2 regions of the Metabacillus litoralis genome follow, and region 1 is predicted to be linked to the other one. Evidence: riboswitches for the same ligand, from Rfam matches in the RefSeq annotation. Region 1 holds a riboswitch; the other holds the start of a gene.
The links. A riboswitch is a leader RNA that binds a small molecule or an ion and turns the genes downstream of it on or off. The one in region 1 is predicted to bind cyclic di-GMP.
Positions count from the first base shown of each region.

Region 1 (4,222 bases):
ATAGAAAAGTATTGCCAGTTTTTCAAAAGAGAGATCGCGCTTGCTCCCGCCATGATTGGTACTGCCATAATAAAAGTAAAATCAGCTGCAGCACGGTGGCTCATTCCGAGTAGAACTCCTCCTGAAATGGTTGATCCAGAACGTGAAAATCCAGGCCATAATGAAAGACATTGTATTAATCCAACAGAAAATGCTTGTTTATAAGTAATTTGATCAACTGTCTCAATTTTTACTTCCTTTGGACCAAAAAGATCGGCTGCGATCATTAAGACTGCCCCAACAACTAAACCGATTAACACAGTTGTAATAGAAAATAAATGTTCATCAATATAATCCTCGAAAAGAACACCTAGCACACCGGCTGGGATTAAGCCTACAATGACTTGAGTAAGCTTTAAACGTCTTGTTCCTTCCGTAGATTCAGCTGTTTTTTTGCTCAATCTACCTAAACCCAACATTTGGATAAAGCGGTCCTTAAAGACGACCACTACAGCTAAAATGGAGCCTAGTTGTATAACAATTTTAAACGTATTTGCTACATATTTACCTAAAAAATCTTCCGATTGTAACCACATATCGTCGACAATAATCATATGACCAGTTGAAGAAACGGGTGCAAATTCAGTTAACCCTTCTACTAAGCCAAGTATAACAGCCTTTAAGAGTGTAAGAATATCCATCTTGTAAGCTCCTATCATTCTTTTAATCGTTAAACCACAAAAGTAAGTATAACGTTAAAATTGTCAGGAGGGAATCTCTTTTTTATTTTCGCCTTGCTCACCAAACATCATAATTTTATTTCGCCCACTAGCCTTTGCTGAATACAAAGCTTGGTCTGCCTGTTCTAATACTAGTTCAGCTAGTTGGCCTGGTTGAGACTCGGATATACCAAAGCTTGCAGTAAGTTTTCCTACTACCTTAAACTGATGTTGGCTAATTAAGAGTTTTAGCTTTTCAGCTAGCTTTAATGTTTTATCAATCGTCTCTTTTTTTGTAATGACAATGAATTCTTCTCCACCCCACCGAGCAAAAAAATCGCTTTTGTTTAAACCACAACTAATGATCCTAGAAATTTCTATTAAAACTGAATCACCGACACTATGTCCATACTGATCATTCACTTTTTTGAAATAATCAATATCAAAAAAGATAATAGAATACGTTTTACTTTCAGAATTAAGCTTTTCAAACAACTGGTGAACAGCCCGTCTATTCTCAATACCGGTTAACATATCCTTAAAAGCCATTTGCTCAAGCATTGAAGTCCTAACAGATGCATCAAGGCCTTTTCTAGCGAAAAAAAGTATAACAATATAAACAAACATTGCTAACTGGTAGTTTATAAGTGAGTTAATCATATCAACCTGTATAATGCTCAAAGAAGATAGAATGATTGCTGTTGTCATAGACCATAAAACAATGGATAACACGATTCCGTAAATTCCATAGAATGTAATAAAAATATAAATATAAATCATCGGTGTCCAAACTGCAGCATCACTAATCGAATAATGTTGACTCTGAACACTTTCCACATGTAAAGACCAGTATGTTAGCAATAAGTGAACAATAGACACTGATATAAAAATTGTAAGTTCAACGACTCTAAAGAAAATTCTCTTCAAGATTAAAAAGTAGGAACTTATAAAAAGGATTAAGTATGAAGCTACTATAGTTCTATCTAGAAAGTTAAATTCATTCCAACTATGAAGACCAAATAATAGAGACAGTAAAACAATAGGTATGACATATAAATACAGCTTTCGTTTTTGATTTTCAAATGTTGATAGATCACTATACAAGACCGTCATCGCTCCTAAAAAAAGAACTAATCCACCGATTAGTTCTTCTTTATATTAAATCGGTAACTGGCAAGCATATTCCTCAGAACTTAGCCCCTGTAGCTTTGCGTCTCTACCTTTCAGTAGATTTGCCCTTAACTATTTAGTTGGAGTTGAGAAATACAGGAATATATTCCTTGATACTTTTTACCTATAAACCTATTCTATACTAATATGGATAAATCTACAAGTAATATGAATTCTTTGTTTATAGCTAATTTTAAAAAGGAAAACCTATAAAGGTTCTCCTCCTTTTTTCCTATTCCTTTACGATCTCCTTTGTACTACGAACAGTATCAATTGGACGAACCAGCTTTTCAATTTGTTCCCGTTTTGGCTCTAGAAATGGAGGTAATGACAGCTTTTCTCCTAGAGTTTCATAAGGTTCATCTCCCATAAAGCCTGGTCCATCAGTTGCAAATTCAAAAAGTATATGGGGTGCAACTCTTGCATATAGTGATTCGAAGAAGTGACGATTCACATAGCCTGAAGTTGGAAAACCGATGCTTTGCATATGACTAATCCACTCTTCTAACACTACGCGGTCTTCAACACGGAAGGCAACATGATGAACAGTGCCATAGCCCTGAATTCCATGAGGGAGTACATCATTATGCTCTAAAATGACCTGTGCTCCATTTCCCCCTTCGCCAACTTCAAATAGGTGAAATGATCCTTCCTGTGCCACTTCCTTAAAGCCAAGTGCTTTCTCTAGTACCTCTTTCATTTGTTCCACATTATTTACTCGAATGAAAATAGGTCCTAAACCAGTAATAGCATGCTCTAGAGGAATCGGCCCTTTTTGCCATGGTGTACCAGAGGCAACTCCTTCATTTTTTTCATCTGAAATTAATTGATATTGTTGATCATCGAAGTCTACAAAGGATAATGATTTTTTCCCAAACTGCTCTTTAATTCCTGTGTGTTTAACTTCCAGGCGATCAAAACGTTTTACCCAATAATCCAATGAAGCATCTGTTGGAACTCGAAATGATGTTTTGGAAATTTCATTTGTCCCGTGTACTCCTTTTGGAATTCCAGGGAAGTCAAAGAATGTCATGTCAGTCCCTGCACTTCCTACATCATCAGCAAAAAATAAGTGATATGTCTGGATATCATCCTGATTTACAGTTTTCTTAACTAAACGCATTCCTAACACATATGTGAAGAACTCATAATTTTTCTCAGCACTACTTGTTATAGCCGTTACATGATGAATACCTTTTAATTGATTCATTGTGATCCTCCATTATTTTGTATTGTTTATATTTTAACTACAAGTTGTTAGTAACATTCCTCACAAAATATCTCTAAATAAAATATCTTGAATTAAAGATAATATATCATAGAAAAACCTTTTTTTCAAATAATAGATAATCGGCTTACTTCCAAGGCCAATTCATGAATGTATAAAAAAAGACAGGGATCCCCCTGTCTTTTTCCTATATTAATCGTGGAAGTTCGTTCCGTCTGTTGTTTCTCCGATAATACCTGCGCGAATGACAAAGTCCCCAAAGTGCTCATTTTCTTCACGTTCCTTCGCATAGCGAGGGATAATCGTATTTAGCTCTTTTAAAATTTCTTCTTCACCAATGTTTTCACGGTACATTTTGCTTAAACGGCTTCCGTCATGTGCTGCACCAAGATACATATTGTATTTACCAGGTGCTTTACCGATAAAGCCGATTTCACCTAATGCGTGACGGGCACATCCGTTTGGACAGCCTGTCATACGAATGGTAATTTCTTTATCTTTTAAACCGTTTTGATCCACAATCTCATCGATTTTATCAATTAATTTTGGTAAGTAACGTTCTGCTTCAGCCATTGCTAGACCACATGTTGGTAAAGCAACACATGCTAATGCACTACGACGTAATGCCGAATAATGCTTACCATCAGTTAAACCGTATTTTTCAATAAGTTCACTGATTTTTTTCTTTTTCTGACTTGATACATTTCCAATGATCAGGTTTTGGTTTGCTGTTAAACGGAAGTCACCTGTGTGAATTTTAGCAATTTCTCTAATACCTGTCATAAGCTTGTAGTCGTCATAATCTGTTACACGTCCACCTTCAATAAATAGCGTGAAGTTCCATTTTCCTTTCACACCTTTTTCCCAACCATAGCGATCTCCGTTATGATCGAAAGTGAATGGCTTCGCTTCTTCTAAACTCCAGCCAAGACGATTTTCTAACTCTTCTTTTACGTTTTCAAGTCCTAGGCGATCGACCGTATATTTGAAACGTGCATTTTTACGTACAGAACGATTTCCATAGTCACGTTGAATTGTAATAATCTTTTCTGCTACATCATAAGCCTGTTCTGGTTTAATGAAACCAATAACTTTCGCAAGCTGTGGATATGTTTCTTTATCACCA
Region 1 covers NZ_CP033043.1:3,276,734-3,280,955, forward strand. The annotation lists gene D9842_RS16315 (undecaprenyl-diphosphate phosphatase) at 1-680, opposite strand, end outside; gene D9842_RS16320 (GGDEF domain-containing protein) at 744-1,802, opposite strand; cyclic di-GMP riboswitch class I at 1,861-1,945, opposite strand; gene D9842_RS16325 (ring-cleaving dioxygenase) at 2,101-3,078, opposite strand; gene cysI (assimilatory sulfite reductase (NADPH) hemoprotein subunit) at 3,289-4,222, opposite strand, start outside.

Region 2 (4,222 bases), 1.9 Mb from region 1:
ATTAAAGCAAAAAACTTCTTTGAAGAAATGCGACTGGTTGCTCGCCAAGCTAAGAAATTGAATGAAGATACTCAGTATTTGGATGAAGTAGTTGAAGAAAGAAAACAACAAAATGATCGAATCGAAAAAGCTAATTGAATTTTGACATATACCAATGGAGTACTTACATATATGGGAGAGAGTAAGGCTGATTTTGAAATGAAATAGATGATCTTATACTTAAAGTCGAAAGTGGGGGAGTTTTATGCGTGAATCCATTCATCCATATGAAAAAGCACAGAAGTTCTTTTTGAAAATAATTTTTCTGTTTAATCAGGTTCATTTACAATGCAAAGTCCCATTATCAAGTAAGGAATCAATTAAACTATTTACCCATAAGGAACTATTCGAATCTAGTGAACAAATTGGAACAATACAATATGGGGGAATTAAATATCCTCATGATGAAAAAAAACCAGTACCAATTAAATATGTTGAACTTAGATTAGAAGGAAAATTCTTAAAATCATTAAATATTTATGATGATATGAATCAGCTCTTGGTAGATTCTGATGCTAATGGTTGGTTGAAAGGTAAGTTCTTTATTAAAACTGAAGAATTAAAGCGTATAAGAATGATAACCAGATTGATTTCAAATGGGATGGAAAAGAAGTTTGGTTTAGATTATTTATCCTTTGGTATTGATAAAAGTGTTCTTGAATTACCTAGAATTAAGAACACCACTATGAAAAAGTACGATCAAGAAATAGCTATACAACGTGTATCTGATCTATTACAATCTGAAGGCTATAAAGTGTCTAGAACGTCTAATCATGATTTCCCTTATCACATATCAGTCCCAATAGGTGAAAAGGAAGTAGTAAGGATTAGAGTAAAGCATTTACAATTCGAAAATGCCTACAAAGATTCAACCTTACCATATCAAGTTTACAAAATCGATGCATTTGAAACCTTCGAAGTACAAAAACAAAAGATGAAAGATGTGGATGTTGTTGTTGGATATAACTTCAAAGATTTATCATTTGCTTGTTTGAACAAAGAACAGTTTGAAGATAAGAAAAGTCGAGTAGTCCATGAAAGAGAGGGTCAAAATGCAAATTACTTTAATTCGTGGAGAGAAATTAAGGAATTTAATAAATAGGATAATATGGAGTAGGTACTAGGGAGAAAGGCTTCAAGTTTAAAATTGGTGAAACATATAGTGCTTCTCGTTTAGCTAATATTAAATAAGTAGTAAAGGAATGCTAGAACTAATTTATAACAGGGTTCCAATTGATCTCGATGACTCACACCTAATAATAAATTAATTCAGATATACACAATAAGTCTTAAACTAACTCAGAGGAATATCAAGTTATAATTTATAATATCAAGAAAAGTGGGTATTCATACAAAATGATAGAAAATTAAGTCCGTATTTCATTGCCCTTTTTGGACATGATAAAAAAGCGAGGTGATATAAATGGCGACTGCAAAAATTGGTGATGTAATATCCTTTAAACGCGAGGGTGAAACCTATGAAGGTGTCGTATTAGGGATTAGGGAAAATTCTGTAATGGTCGATTACGGTATGTCAAAAGAAAAAAATGAACCACTGAAAACGATTGTGAATCATAAAAATTACAAAATAAAAAAGTAAACTGGATGAGCTTATTCTTCTTAATAAGGCTACACGTACTTACCTCCAATAAATCATGGGGGTGTTTTTTTATTTTGCTTAAATCTTTTACTCGAAAAAATCAAGAAAGAAATCCAATAAACCTCAATGACTTGAATTCCATTCTAATTACATCGAAATACTTAAAAATAGAGCTCAAAGACAAATCTATTATAATTATTTATTAGCAAATTTTTATTTAAAAACAATCTATTATCTAGTAAAATTATCCTATAACATACACACCATTAGATAACGGCAAACCTATTTAAAAGTAGGGACGCAAAACTACGGGCCTAAAGCAAATGCTATGGTGGCCGAGTCGCCTAAAAAGATGGAGAATGATACGTCGGTATGATCCACCTATTTGGGTGGGTCTTTTTTGATTCTTATAATATAGAGGAGGAACACATATATGGGATTTTTAAGAGATGTTGGTAAATTCGCAGGTAAAGCAACAGGAACTGTGATTGGTGGGGCAGTTAATGTTGTTGGAGATGTAACAGGTAGTAAGTTTATTAAAGAAGTAGGAGATGGGGTTAAAAAAGCATCCGAATTTGCGGGTGATACGGTCGGACAAGTGGCAGATGGTGCATGGAATACGGCATCAGGTTTGATTCAAGAAGATAAACATAAAAAGGATCAAGGATTAAACGATATGGCGGATTCGATAGGTAGAACAGCAAAGGGTGTCTATCACACTGCTAAAAATACCTATCATAGTGGAAAATCTACATATGAAGGATTTAGAGACGGCGATGATCTAAAAGTAAAGCAAGGATTACGAGATATCGGAAAAACAGTGGCGATCGGGACACTTGCTGTTGGGGTGATCGATTTAGTTGATGGAGCAGATGGTGCTGAACAAGTTAACGATCATCAAAATGTAGCAAATGCAGGGACAGAAGGAGCATCTAATGTGCATCAAGTCCAACCTCATGTGGCTCACACAGAAGCAGCAACTTCAATAGAAACATCAGAACAACCCGGAACACACCATGTACAACCTCATTACGTAGAAGGTCATTGGCGTGATGGTGTATGGATTGATGGTTATTGGAGAGATGGAGATGGAGATACTTCTGTCAATCTGAGTGAAGAAGAGGGTGGAGGTTATGTACGTACTGATGCGGATGGAAATCCTACTAATAATTTAAATTCATAATACAATTGCGAGGCTAATTCTTTAGTCTCGTTTTTTATGTTACTACAAGAAAAGGAACGATCCCAACCGTATTTTATCTATTTTCTTGATATAATAGAAGTGTTGTTATAAATTCAAAAGTGAGAAATTCTAGCTGTTTTACTGACCGAAAAATTAAAATGAGGTATACCTAAATGAACAATACAAATTTAAATCCAAAAGTTGATGAATTTTTAAGTGCCGCGAAAAAGTGGAAGGAAGAGTTTGAGAAGCTACGAGAGATCGTTCAGGACTCTGAGTTAACAGAAGAATTTAAGTGGAAGCATCCTTGTTACACGTTAAATGGCAAAAATATTGTGTTAATCCATGGATTTAAAGACTACTGTGCACTTCTGTTTCATAAAGGTGCTTTGCTGAAGGATCCGCAGAAAATACTCATTCAACAAACGGAGAATGTCCAGTCAGCTCGCCAAATTCGGTTCACAAATTTACAAGAAATTATTGAAATGGAATCTATTTTGAAAGCTTATATCCTGGAAGTTATTGAGGTTGAAAAAGCGGGTTTAGAAGTGAAGGCTAAGGAGCATTCAGAGTTTACTATACCTGAAGAGCTTCATCATAAATTTGAAGAGCTGCCTGCCTTGAAAACGGCTTTTGAAGCATTAACACCGGGACGACAAAGAGCGTATATTCTTCATTTCTCTCAGCCAAAACAATCGAAAACTAGAGAATCAAGGATTATGAAATGTATTGAGCGAATTCTGATTGGTAAGGGATTAACTGATTGCACATGTGGTCTTTCGAAAAGAATGCCTAACTGTGATGGATCACATAAGAATTTAAAGTAAGAAAGTAGGAATTGTAGTGATTTTCTACTTTCTTGACTCTTAAGTTAACATAATAATATTATGTTACGTTTTATGATGTAACTAAGTATGTTATCTTGCTTAACTTAAAGGCCCATTTAGCTTCCATATAAGTGTACATTTTTTATCAAATTTGGTTTTCACATCACCTTCATAGTATAATCACCTCTATCTAAAAAGAAAGGGTGGAACAAAGGTATGTGGAATGAATTCAAGAAATTTGCCATGAAAGGTAATGTCCTGGACCTGGCTGTTGGGGTTGTAATTGGGGCAGCGTTTGGGAAAATTGTTTCTTCCCTTGTTGATGACATGATTATGCCACTAGTAGGTCTTTTAATGGGTGGAGTTGATTTTACAAATCTGACCGTAAAAATAGGGGAAGCAGAGCTTAAATATGGTCAATTTTTACAAAATGTGGTCGACTTTCTGATTGTTGCCTTTTCGATCTTCCTCTTTGTCAGAGTCATGAACAAATATGTCAAAAGGAAAGAAACAGAGAAAGACAACAAGCCAGCACCTACTGATAAAAATACGGAACTCTTAACAGAAATCCGG
Region 2 covers NZ_CP033043.1:1,377,153-1,381,374, reverse strand. The annotation lists gene D9842_RS06590 (UvrD-helicase domain-containing protein) at 1-138, shown strand, start outside; gene D9842_RS06585 (hypothetical protein) at 245-1,141, shown strand; gene D9842_RS06580 (DUF2187 family protein) at 1,463-1,639, shown strand; cyclic di-GMP riboswitch class I at 1,905-1,987, shown strand; gene D9842_RS06575 (hypothetical protein) at 2,073-2,822, shown strand; gene D9842_RS06570 (DUF1801 domain-containing protein) at 2,996-3,649, shown strand; gene mscL (large conductance mechanosensitive channel protein MscL) at 3,866-4,222, shown strand, end outside.
Region 2: linked by a shared signal. The riboswitch ahead of D9842_RS06575 (hypothetical protein) and the one ahead of D9842_RS16320 (GGDEF domain-containing protein) in region 1 are both predicted to bind cyclic di-GMP.